DNA from 3 places in the Dehalobacter sp. MCB1 genome. Region 3 is predicted to be linked to each of the others. Evidence: a T-box and tRNA genes for the amino acid it is inferred to sense, from the RefSeq annotation. Region 3 holds a T-box; the other regions hold tRNA genes.
What was found. A T-box is a leader RNA that pairs with one kind of tRNA and senses whether it is charged. The one in region 3 lies ahead of leuS (leucine--tRNA ligase), so its partner is inferred to be a tRNA-Leu.
Positions count from the first base shown of each region.

Region 1: it encodes a tRNA-Leu, which carries the amino acid that the T-box ahead of leuS (leucine--tRNA ligase) is inferred to sense. The anticodon was not compared.
Region 2: it encodes a tRNA-Leu, which carries the amino acid that the T-box ahead of leuS (leucine--tRNA ligase) is inferred to sense. The anticodon was not compared.

Region 1 covers NZ_LXPC01000015.1:39,303-43,592, reverse strand. The annotation lists gene A7K50_RS11575 (DNA polymerase III subunit alpha) at 1-1,644, shown strand, start outside; gene coaD (pantetheine-phosphate adenylyltransferase) at 1,743-2,228, shown strand; gene A7K50_RS11565 (DUF2007 domain-containing protein) at 2,250-2,447, shown strand; tRNA gene A7K50_RS11560 (tRNA-Leu) at 2,558-2,644, shown strand; gene A7K50_RS11555 (hypothetical protein) at 2,926-3,228, shown strand; gene A7K50_RS11550 (hypothetical protein) at 3,592-4,290, shown strand, end outside.
Region 2 covers NZ_LXPC01000012.1:424,090-428,379, forward strand. The annotation lists gene A7K50_RS09845 (HNH endonuclease) at 1-221, opposite strand, end outside; gene A7K50_RS09850 (hypothetical protein) at 299-520, opposite strand; gene A7K50_RS09855 (hypothetical protein) at 589-1,467, opposite strand; gene A7K50_RS09860 (hypothetical protein) at 1,673-1,861, opposite strand; gene A7K50_RS09865 (3D domain-containing protein) at 1,864-2,337, opposite strand; tRNA gene A7K50_RS14065 (tRNA-Leu) at 2,622-2,690, shown strand; tRNA gene A7K50_RS09870 (tRNA-Leu) at 2,701-2,785, shown strand; gene A7K50_RS09875 (glycosyltransferase) at 3,088-4,245, shown strand.
Region 3 covers NZ_LXPC01000013.1:30,677-34,966, reverse strand. The annotation lists gene leuS (leucine--tRNA ligase) at 1-2,485, opposite strand, end outside; T-box leader at 2,561-2,756, opposite strand; gene rsfS (ribosome silencing factor) at 2,825-3,172, opposite strand; gene yqeK (bis(5'-nucleosyl)-tetraphosphatase (symmetrical) YqeK) at 3,176-3,760, opposite strand; gene A7K50_RS10110 (RNA-binding protein) at 4,064-4,290, opposite strand, start outside.

The DNA of each region.
Region 1 (4,290 bases), on a different contig from region 3:
GAAGGTAACAGCACAGGCGTATTTCAGCTGGAAAGCGGCGGCATGCGGGCTATCTTAAAAGATTTGAAGCCCAGTTGTTTTGAAGATATTATTGCTGTGCTCGCTCTGTATCGTCCTGGTCCGATGGAACAGATCCCGGAGTTTGTGCGCCGGAAGCATGGCGGGCAGATCAAAGTTCTGCATCCGAAAATGGAAGAGATTTTAAGACCCACATACGGGATTATCGTCTACCAGGAACAGGTCATGCAGATTGCTCAGAATCTTGGCGGATACTCTCTGGGACGAGCAGATCTTCTGCGCAGAGCCATGGGAAAAAAAGACAAGAAGATCATGGCTGAAGAAAGGCAGAACTTTATCTATGGACTACAGGACAGCAGCGGTGAATGGATTGTGCCGGGAGCACTTCGTTTGGGCATAGGGGAAAAGGAAGCTGAAGATATTTTTGACCTTATGGCCAAATTTGCCGAGTATGGATTCAATAAGGGCCACGCTACGGCTTATGCGATGATCTCTTACCAGACAGCCTATCTAAAAGCGAATTATCCGCTGGAATACACCGCGGCGCTGCTGAGTTCCGTGATCGGTGCATCAGATAAAGTGACTTTTTATATTCAGGAGGCCAGGAGCAGCGGCATTGAGATTCTGCCGCCCGATGTCCAGTACAGTTACCGGGATTTTACCATTGAACACGGAGCGATACGTTTTGGACTCGAGGCGGTCCGTAATGTCGGGACACAGGTGGTTGATAGGATCATTGTAGAAAGAACGAACGGCCCGTTTGCGTCGTTTTATGATTTTATTGTACGCATGGATGCTAAAGTTCTGAACAGACGAACGCTGGAAAGTCTGATTAAGGCCGGCGCGTTTCAGTCACTGTGCAGCCGCGCTCAGGCTATGAAAGTCCTGGATCAGGCGCTGGAGCTGGCTCAGAACCGGCAAAAGGACAGCGAATCCGGCCAGATGTCTTTGTTTGATCTTGATCAGGACCTTGATGAAGGGCTGATCATGCCTGAAATACCGGAATTCAGCGAGAATGAGATCCTGAAGATGGAGAGGGAGTATATCGGTATTTATCTCACAGCCCATCCGCTTTATTCCGTGAATGACCTGCTCAGGAAAATCACAAGTTCAGAAATCGCGGCCTGTCTCGAAAGTGCGGAAGAAAAAAAGGTTATTCTAGGTGGGATAATAAATTCTTATCGGCAAACAATAACGAAAAAAGGGGAAATGATGGCTACCTTCTTACTGGAGGATCTGACCGGAACGATCGAGGTTCTGGTATTTCCCAGATTGTTTCCGGAAGTTGTCAGGATGGACAATGACCATATTGTAGTTGTTCACGGTCGTTATTATGTGAATGAAGATGAAAAGAAAATATTTGCTGAAAAAGTTCTGCCGATTGAGGAATGCAGCGTCAAACCGGATAAATTGTTTCTAAAGATTCCAAGCAATCAGGATACGGAGCTGACCGATAAGATTCTGGCGGTTCTAGGGGCATTCCGCGGAACACATCCTGTCTATTTCTTTTGCCAGGATAATAAGAAGACCTTTGAGATAAGTCCAAATTATTTTGTCCGGCCATCTGAAGAGCTTGACAGGGCGCTTATTGCGCTTTTGGGAAATGATCAGGTAAGATGGCAATAAAAATTTGTTGGAAGAGGCAGGATATTGCTGCTTTGAGGCGAATCCCATAAATAGATTTTATGACGCTGAGATATTTTCTAGACTGAAGGAGATTTTTTGTGCGAACTGCAATATACCCGGGAACATTCGATCCAGTAACCAATGGACACCTTGATATCCTACATAGAGCCATTTATCTTTTTGACCGTGTCATTGTGGCGGTAGCTTCCGAAAGTAACAAACAGACGCTTTTTTCCTTGGAAGAAAGACAGAAACTGTTGAGATGTGAAACCAGCGATATGGAAAATGTTGAAGTCAAGTCTTTTGGCGGTCTGACTGTGGATTTTGCGCGTGAATGCGAAGCTGTTGCTCTGATCAGAGGCTTGCGGGCCATGACTGATTTCGAATACGAATTTCAGCTGGCTTTGATGAATAAAAAGCTGGCTCCCGACATCGAGACCGTCTTTTTAATGACAAAAAGTGAGTATTCGTTCATCAGTTCCAGCTCGATCAAATCGGCGGCAAGTCTGCAAGGAAATGTTTCAGGATTAGTTCCGCCAAATGTGGAGAAAGCAATGATTCAAAAGTATAATAAGATGGTCTAAATGCTTATTGGAGGATAGAATATGTGGACAGTCATTTATATAGCACCAAATAAAGCAGTCGCTGAAAAATATCAAAAAGCATTTGCAGACGAAGGTATCTTAGCCCAGCTAAAAGCAGTAGGTTCACAGGAATCCACCGACGTAAGCGTCGAAATACTCGTGCCGGAGTCGGAGGCTGAGGAAGCGAACGAGATTCTGACCGGTATTATGCGTTCATAATCCAAGTTGTCTTTATTGTAATAAAAAATAATATGAAAATAGCCGTAAAAAAAATGGCGATGTACTTGCGTTTTTGACGCTGATACTATAAAATAGCAAAAGTAAGGCGTGCCGAAGTGGCGGAATTGGCAGACGCGTCGGTCTCAAAAACCGATATCTGTGAGGATGTGCCGGTTCGACCCCGGCCTTCGGCACCAAGTAATATCAAGGCTTAAGGGCCTTTTTATTTTTTTGCCTTTTTACTGAGAAAAAATAATGGCTTATTCAGCGGTTGTTTGGTTTTTATAGCGAATATACTAAAGTAATTTATTCTCAGACGTGTACGATATAGTCATTAAGGAGATTGCAAAATGAGTCAAGAAATGCTTTAAACATGTATATGCCTGTATAAAATTTAGGATATCAGCTAAATTTTGAGTTTTTAGCAGGAAAAGAAATCTTCATAGCGAAGTAATAAAACCGGAAAGGGGGGATTGAAATGGAAAACCAATTTGCTGAACTGTATCATGACTTTGAGATGTATCAACACTGCCAGCTTATATTTTCAGAACAGGCTTCGGATGGCATAAAGATCCAGCAGATTTCTTATGATACGTTTAAACCAATTAAAGATGACAACGGGATATTATACTTCCCAATGAATGAGCTCGGTTTCGGGTATTTTATAACAAATAATTTTAATATTGTGAAAATGCCTTCGAAACAGAAAAAAGCAATGTATAGGATTGAAAAAGATGGAGAAGAATACTTTTCCATTTATTTATTTGGTCCAAAGAATTAATTGCGTGCCTTTTTGTAACCCTCACAATTACTTTAAGTTTTTTGGGTTCTATTGTTTTAAAGAATTTAGAAAACTGCAAGTAAATTGGCAGGTTTTACATTGGTTTCAGTGTAAAACGACAACATATTAAAAGGTGAAAAATTCGCAATTGACAATTGACGAATACGGGTGGTTATGATTCGGATTTGAATCTAAACACCCGTATTTGCTGTTTATCGGACCATGATGTATTGTGGAACGATGGATGTAATCGAATCGTTCTTATGGTATTCTTAACATAGATGTCGGTATAAAGTTAGAGATCTGGTGCAATACGCTTCAGGTTATACTGTCTGGCAGTAAGAGCTGAGAGGGAGTGTTTTTTTGTTCGGACTAAAATTTTTATCAAAAAAAGTTTTAGGAGTCAGCATTGCCTGTCTTATTGTGTTTGTGATGATTATCTCGGCGGTTATGGCTTTATGGTCAGAAGATGAGCCTGCCTACCAGACTGTCTCAGTGACAGAAATGGCAGATAAGGTGAAGAATATCAAAAAACAGGGCGGGACAATTGAATTTAGTCAAGATGAGATCAACAGCGCAATGGCTTTTTATTGCGAAAAGAAACTGCAGTCAGTTCCGTATTTTACACAGCTTGCCTCCAAGCTTGGGAAAAACAAGATTGAGATATTTATTGGGGGAAAAATTGGGCAAAAAATCAAATTTCAGTTGTATTCCGAAGGGTATCTGTTTTACAGTGACGGGAGCATAGTCTATATACCGGAAAAGTTTAAAATAGGCAAAATATCACTGCCTAAAGGCTTGGTCCTCAATAAAATCAGCAAGATCAGGGCGATAGCCGATAAAGGAATTACCCTTGAAGGCCACACCCTTATTTTGACAGATGAAATTTTTCCTTTTGAGATCATAGCATTTTCGGTAAAACCTGACAAAATGACATTCGAAGTGAAGAAAGATGAAAAGGCTTCGAACAGCAAAAGTACTGCTGGAGGTGCGAATTCATCCGGTCAAGGAGGAAGTAGCTCTCAAATTAATTCAGAAGCGACAAAAGCACTGCTACGTACT
Region 2 (4,290 bases), on a different contig from region 3:
TTTGAATTTGCTCCAAGTAATGCTCTGTGCATTAGTCCAAACTTTGTTGATCGTAAATACCAATCTTTTTTATTAAGGTAGTGCCAATAATTATTAGAAACAAAATCTAAATCTTCTTTATCAAAAAGAAATATTTGTCCATCTGGCATAATACCTTCATAGTGATCTTTTAATTCAATATATTTGATTGTATTTTTTCTGACTTTTCGATGATAAGTCATACAGTTTCCCTCCTATTTGATTCAATATAAATTAATTGTATTTCATAGAAGGGAGACTGTATAATATGGTTTCCTTCTTATTTGTTGCCTTTAATCTGTTTAACAAGAAGAATAAGACTAGTACCATCATCGACGACGGTTGAATCGATATTAGTTATCTTTTCACCATCAACTTTCACATCATAGCCAGATGGGTTGAGGTCTGCCATTGCGAGAACTTCGCTAACGGGAGTCCCTGTCGTTACCGCGTATTCTGTAATTCTTCCTGGCATGATACCTACTCTGATTGTTTTTTCCATGGTTAAAAACCCTCCTTGAAATATTATCTAACCCTCTGATTTTTGTTATCTTTATATTTGTGGGTTGATTACTTTAACGCAAGTAACATTAAGGGATTGATGGCTGCATTGGATGCGCCGCCGCTGAATGCTTGAAGCATCAGTAAATCTTTAATGTCTGATTTGCCACCAAGTCCATCGCCGAGGATGCTCATCATAAGCAAGGGATTGGATGCAAAATCTTTTCCACCAGCACCAGACATTAACATCAATGGGAGTAAATCATCCTTGTTTCCGTCCATCGCCATGAGCATCATTGGATTGAATGCTCCATCAGTTGCAGCGTTGTTGAACAGGGAAGTGACTTTGTAGTAGAAGTTGAAACCGAAAGCATTGGTTTCTTTGCAGATCGTGGATTTGGTTCCTTTATTGATGTTTACAGCGGATAGGCTGCCGTTGTCTTTGACGGTCAGTATTTGGAAATAATCACCTTTAACTTTGATTACGTCACCTTCGGCAACATCTGCAACAGGCAGGATAAACATGAATTTGCTTGCTTCAGCAAATACGAGAGACATGTGATTTTCAATCACATCTTTTTCCGCATCATAACGGACAAATTCATCTGCGTTACGGCGGATTACAACCTTGCCGTCAAACGTGATGGCGACTTCGCCATTTGTGATTATACCGAATTCACCCATAAGTTTTTTGATATTCATTTTTTCTGTTCCTCCTTGATTTGGTGTAATGATAGTTTTTGCAACTGGCGAATATGCCGGTTGTTTTGCCGGTGTTGATTTAACCGACTTTGGCTTTTTTGTGTACTCAAGAAGATCGTCAAGTTCAACTTCGATGTATCCATTTACATCAGAGTAAACTTGTACAATATCGTCATAATTGTCGATATCAACAACGATTACGTCCTCACCTAATTCTTGACTGTACACTTTGTCACCGATTTTCATTTGTTCTCCTCCTTTTTAATTTGTTTTATATGTATCTGTTATTAAAAACAGATAATAACGAAGAAAGAAAAGTACCCTACATGTTAATCACCGAGATAATTCCAACCTTTGAAGTTGAGTATTAGTACTTCACATCGTATTAAAGAACCATGTTTTAAATACTGTCTACTATCAATATAAAAACATTTATTTGTATTGAAATAATTTACACCTCGATTTCTTCAATAATGAAAGAGTCCATCATTTCTTCATATGACATGTTGAAAAGAGATAAATAATCTCTTAATTCATCAATGGTATCAAAAGTTCTAATCATTAGTTTTGAGTCGAGCAAATATTCATTACCATTAAGTGAAATCCCATTGATTGGACGAGAAACACAATATTTAACCATATTTATACCTCCATTTTCATTTCAAGATAACGCACACCCCACTTAATTGCTTCATCATAAGAATTCATTACCACATCAATTTGGATACCATCATAAGATCGCATTGCTCCACCGGTATCTTCCGCAACTGCGTTACCGTAGCCTGGGATATAAAGTTGTGTGCCATATGGAATTTTAGATGGGTCAACTGCTGCAACACCAATTCTTGGTGTGGTGCCGGTTGCCGTTGTACTTGCTGTACCGTCATTACATATACCTGATTTGTTATCGAATGGTGCATATGCAGTTACTTTTGCCCTTACGGTTATGTAATCAGGCTGTTCTTGTTTTTGTTGATAAGTATAAACTTCAGAATAAGAAACGTTCCCTTCACATATTTCTTTGTATTCTTTTTTTAGATTGTGAATGAGGAGACTATCAACTATGATGAGAAGTAACGTTAAACAAACCATAAATGTTATGATACGTTTATTCATCAACCTACTCCTTATTTAAAAATGGGTACAAAAAAAATAACGTTCCCTACGTCTAAAGATAGACATAGAATGCGTTATTTTGGTTTGGTTTCGGTTGATGTGTTAAGTTGTTTGTGTTGTTGTTTTAAGTTACTTCCACAATTTACATCACATCAACAGGAAAGTCAAGAGTTTTTTTTTACTTGTGTTATTGTTAATCCGACAGTATAATAAATATAATACGAATATCTTAAAGAGGTTTTGAATAATCTAAAACACGTCAAACGCTTGGTACATGCGGCTTTTGGGGAATGTGTAATAAAATATGGACTCTGACTCCGACACCGGTGGTTCAAATCCATCTACCCCAGCCAACTTTTATATGCGGGAGTGGCGGAACTGGCAGACGCACTGGATTTAGGTTCCAGCGGGTAACTCCGTGCAGGTTCAAGTCCTGTCTCCCGCACCAAAATTAAGGACTTCAGGCAGTTGACCTATAAATGGTTGACTGTCTTTTTTCTACACATTACGATCACAAATCGCCAAAATGGAGGTGCCGTAACAAAGAAGTCACAGAAGAGATAACACCAAATGTAAAAAATCGAGAAAAAGTATTTAAATGTCAACCGGCAATTATTATAATATGGATGTAACAGGAATAATCCCAGATTCTTGGACCAGAATATCTTTTCATATATAATTATCTGATCCGGTTTATAATATGAATAGTAATAACACCAGATGAAAAGAGTCTTGGAGGGGGAAAAAGAAGTGTCGGGAATTTTGATTTTTTCATCAAACTATGGTGAAGGACATTTCCAGGCGGGTGAAGCACTTGCCGAAGCTTTTGGCCATCAGCCTTCTCCAATACAGGTAAAGCACTTAGATTTTGGTTCTTTTTTTTACTTTAACACGGATTATTTTATGAGGAAAGCCTACGCAACAATGATCAAGAAGACGCCGAAACTCTGGAGAATACTCTTTGAAAAGACGGCAGGACTGACTGCCGAAGACTGCCGGAAGTTTGTGCGGGGATTGGAAACGAAGAAGCTGTTAGATTGTATCTGGAAGTTCAATCCTGATGTGATTGTAAGTACCCATTTTATACCGGCTGCCATACTGGGTGAACTGAAACTCAAAGGGCTCCTTTCTGTTCCGCTGGTTACGGTGGTGACGGACTACCTTGTTCACGGTGTATGGATCCACTCCGGAACGGATAAGTATATTGTAGGTTGCAAGGATGCATGTACCAGGCTCGCGGAGGCAGGAATAGCACCCCAGAACGTGATTCAGTCCGGGATCCCTCTCCGGTTAAGATTTGAAGAAGCCATCCAACAATGCGCCGCTAAACAAAAACTGAAGCTTGACCTGAACCGGAAGACAGTACTCATCATGGGTCTTAACGGTAAACCCGTGAGCAATGTCGCAGAACTGAAGGAGATTGTCCGGAACCTGGCTCAGGATATTTCGGCACAATTATTGGTGGTTTGCGGCTACAATAAAGAGCTGTACCATGCGCTTAACAGTGAAATTCGGGAAAAGAATCTCTGCATCAGACTCTACGGTCATGTCGACAATGTTCAGGAATTGATGGCAGCTTCTGATCTTATGATCACTAAAGGAGGAGCATTGACAATTTCCGAAGCACTGACCATGGGACTTCCCTTGCTGATGTACAGACCAATCCCGGGGCATGAAAAAGGAAATGCTTATTTCGTTGAACAAGCGGGAGCGGGGAAGGCTTTCGGTACCCCGGATGAACTGATCCGCTACACAGTAGAACTGTTTAAGCATCCGGCCAGACTGGAAACAATGAGTTTAGCGGCACGGATGATACTGCCGGTCAATCCTTCACAAAATGCAGCTGCCTATATTTTGACACTCAGGAAAAACACCAAAACCAATCCGTTCAAAACAGAAGCGATGTAGTACCCGGCAGAAAATCTGCCCGTCATTATATTCCAAAACAAGGAT
Region 3 (4,290 bases):
CAACTATGTTTACCAGTTTACCTGGAACCGTGATCACTTTGATAACGGTTTTTCCTTCAAGGTGCTGTTTGACTTTTTCTGAGGACAGAATCATTTTTTCCAGTTCCTCTTTAGGAATTTCAGCCGGGACCTGAACCTTGTCGCGGACTTTCCCGTTTACCTGGAGAATGATCGTGATTTCCTCTTCGATTAGCGCGGTCTCGTCTTCAATGGGCCAGGCCTGTTTATGAATGCTTTCTGTGTATCCAAGTTCTGCCCAGAGCTCTTCGGTGATATGCGGCGCGAACGGTGCCAAGAGTTTTAACAATGTATCAATACCTTCTCTGGCGACAGCCAGGTTGACATCCTTTTCTTCTTTATACAGATAAAGTGTGTTAACCAACTCCATAATGGAACTAATTGCGGTATTAAAATTAAATCTGCTACCGACATCATTGGTGACCTTCCTGATGGTACTGTGCGTGGTAAAACGCATTTGTTTGGCTTTAGCATCGAGCTCCGTAGAAGATTCACATTCAGAATTACCATTGCCTGCAGAAGCTAGAGCAGCCTGATACTGGTCAATAAGCCGCCAGACACGGTTTAAAAAACGGTAGCAACCTTCAACACCCTGTTCGCTCCACTCCAGATCCCGTTCGGGCGGCGCAGCAAAAAGAATGAACATTCTGGCCGTATCTGCACCGTATTTGCTGATAATCTCTTCAGGGCTGACGACATTTCCTTTGGATTTGGACATCTTGGAACCGTCCATGCAGACCATTCCCTGGGTAAGCAGATTTGCAAACGGCTCATCCACCTGGAGGTAGCCAAAATCCCTCAGGGCTTTGGTAAAGAAGCGTGAATAGAGCAGATGAAGGATCGCATGCTCAACGCCACCGACATACTGATCGACGTTCATCCATTTGGCTGCGGCTTTTTCGTCAAAAGCCTTATGCGGATTCCGCGGGTCACAATACCTCAGATAGTACCACGAAGAGCACATGAAGGTGTCCATCGTATCGGTTTCTCTTCTGGCAGGCCCTCCGCACTTCGTACAAGTTGTCTGCACAAAGCTCTGGGAAGTGGTCAGCGGGTTTTCACCAGCTTTAAACACGACATCGTCAGGCAGCAGAACCGGTAGTTGGTCATCCGGCACCGGGACAACGCCGCACGTATCACAGTAAATCATCGGAATAGGTGCACCCCAGTAGCGCTGACGGGAAATCAGCCAGTCTCTGAGACGGTAATTGATTTTACGCTCACCAAGCTGCAGCTTTTCCAGTTTAGCAGCCATCCTGCCCCAGGCTGTCCGGTTATCCAGTCCATCGAAATCCACAGAGTTGACCATGGTTCCGTTTTCAATATAAGCTTCCTTCATCGGCAGATCTTTATCTGCAGCGGAAACTTTAGGATCAAGAATGACTCTTGTGATCGGCAAACCGTAGTTCCCAGCAAAGGCAAAATCTCTTTCATCATGACCTGGAACACCCATAACCGCACCTGTTCCATATTCGAGAAGAACGTAATTGGCAATCCAGATCGGCACCCGTTCTCCGCTTAACGGATTGATGCAGTAATGTCCGATAAACATACCTTCTTTTTCAGCTTCCGATGAGGTTCGTGCAATTTCGTTCAGGCCTTTCATCTTCTCAATAAAAGCGAGTACACCTCGTTCATACTGCGTTCCTTTAACGAGCTGTGTAACCAACGGATGTTCCGGGGCAAGAACCACGTAGCTCACACCAAAAATCGTATCGACTCTGGTCGTGAATACGGTGATCATATCAATGGTTCCTTCAATTTTAAATTTGACTTCAGCCCCTTCGGAACGGCCGATCCAGTTACGCTGCATGGTTTTTACTTTTTCCGGCCAGCCTGTAAGTTTATCCAGATCGTTTAAAAGCTGCTCCGAATAATCCGTGATCTTGAAAAACCATTGTTCCAGATCTTTTTTGGTAACAGGTGTGTCACAGCGCTCGCAGGTGCCATCCACAACCTGTTCGTTGGCTAGCACCGTCGCGCAGGATGGGCACCAATTTACAGCTGCCTTTTTCTTATAGACCAGGCCGTGCTCATAAAACTGATTAAAAATCCATTGCGTCCATCGGTAATATTCCGGGTGGCAGGTTGCAACTTCTCTGTCCCAATCATAGGAAATACCCATTTCCTGAAGCTGACGCTTCATGTTCGCGATATTTTTCCAGGTCCACTCTGCCGGCGGCGTTTGATTTTTGATCGCGGCATTTTCGGCAGGAAGGCCGAAGGCGTCCCAACCAATCGGATGAAGTACATCATAGCCCTGCATTCTTTTGAAGCGGGCGATCACATCAACAATCGAATAATTGCGAACATGTCCCATATGTAAGTTTCCAGATGGGTATGGAAACATGGCAAGTGCATAGAACTTTTCTTTACCGCTATTCTCCTCAGTTTTTCCTACCTTGTTCTCCAGCCAGGTTTTCTGCCATTTTGACTCAATCTCGTTGAACAAATATCTTTCCTGCATAGATCCGACCTCCAAAGTTCTTTCCAACAGAACAGTCTTTAATTGTTCTGCAAAAATAGATAAAAACCCCCATCCCCAAGGGACGAGAGTTTGCTCCCGCGGTACCACCCTAATTCTGTGCGCTTAAAGATTATAACGGTTCTAACCGGCATCCGTTGCTGCCCGGACACTGCTCAGGAACGAGTTCCCCGCCTGGTTGAAAACGGCTCGCACCAACCGCCGTCTCTCTGATCCATCCCTTTTAGGTACTGCTTTCCTTCAAAGCATAAACATATTAGATTGGGTATTCAAGTCAATCATTCAAATCGTTTAGACCTTAATTCTATATAGAATCAAAAATCAATTAGATAATACAACTTCCCGGGCATCGCCCCATAGTCTTTCCAGACTATAAAACTCTCTGGTATCCGGTGTCATAATATGTATAACTATATCACCACAGTCGATCAGCACCCACTGAGCTTCAGGAAGTCCTTCTATCCTTAAGACCGAAAGCCCAATCTCGGGTAATTTTTCTGCAAGGTACTCAGTAATTGCTTTGGTCTGAGTCGTGCTGTTTCCCGTGGCAATCATAAAATAATCTGCAATGACAGATATTCCCTTTAAGTCAAGGGTCAGAATATTTCTGCCTTTTTTATCGTCAATAAAGTCAACTACTTTCTGCAGTTGGTCATGGCTTTTTTCCAAATTCTAACCTCCTTTAGATGCTTTTCCATTTTTCAAATCTTCATACGCCAGAATCGTCAGTGGATGAATCGGCTTATTGTTCTTCTTCAAATAGTACAAGGTATGCTCGATACAAGCCAGTGTACCTGTCTTAAGGTCATGATACAACTTCTGACGAAGCTTGTCTACACCGGGGAAATCCCTCCCGGGTTCTGCGAGATCGGCACTGTAAATCAACATTTCCAGAGGGGACATGCCCGGTCTCCCCAAGGTATGATTCGCAACCGCATTCAGGACATCCTCGTTATTTATCCCGTAAAGGTTCTGCAGCATATATGCTGCGATTCTTCCGTGAATGACCTGAGGAATTTTCAGATCTTCCTGATAAAGAATAAGGTTCCATTCCCGAGCTTTTTTTAATTGCTCTAGATAAGTATACTCCCTAGCCAGGTCATGGGTAAGTGCAGCTAAGCTTGCATCACCCTCTTTCACACCGAACTTCGGGGCAAGTTCCACGGCCAGATCCTTTACCCCGAGCGTATGCTGAAATCTTTTCAGTGAAAGTTTTCGTGACGCTAAAGTCCTGAAGTATTCCAGCTGGTCGTTCACAACGTTCAACCTCTCCTATCTTACCCACTCCTTGCCATCCATGATACCAGCAGCTCTATGCCATCCTTGGTAACGCTGTACCGTGAGGCTATTTAAACACCCTCACACCTCCATGTACGTCGCTGCATTAGGCCTATCCATGGGCGTCATACAAGAATACGGTACAGTTTGCTGTACCGTATTCTCTCGGGTCCAGGGTCCGGGAATGTAAGATAAACCAGGATTCTTCATGCTATTTATATAGAGCCCTATGACTTATAAAAATCAGAATTTATCTTAACAGAAACCCCTAACCAAATAACATTAGACAGTTTGGCGAGGTCTCGCTTCGTTTACTGTCAATGAACGGCCACTGAACTCACTACCGTTAAGTTCTTCTGCTAAGCGCTCGGCGTCCTCTGAAGCAACTTCTACAAAGCCAAAGCCTCTTGAGCGACCGGTTTCTCTGTCGGTAATGATTCTGCTGCCGATTACATTGCCAAACCGAGCAAAGTACTCAGTCAGTTCCTCTGAAGTCGTACTCCAGGGGA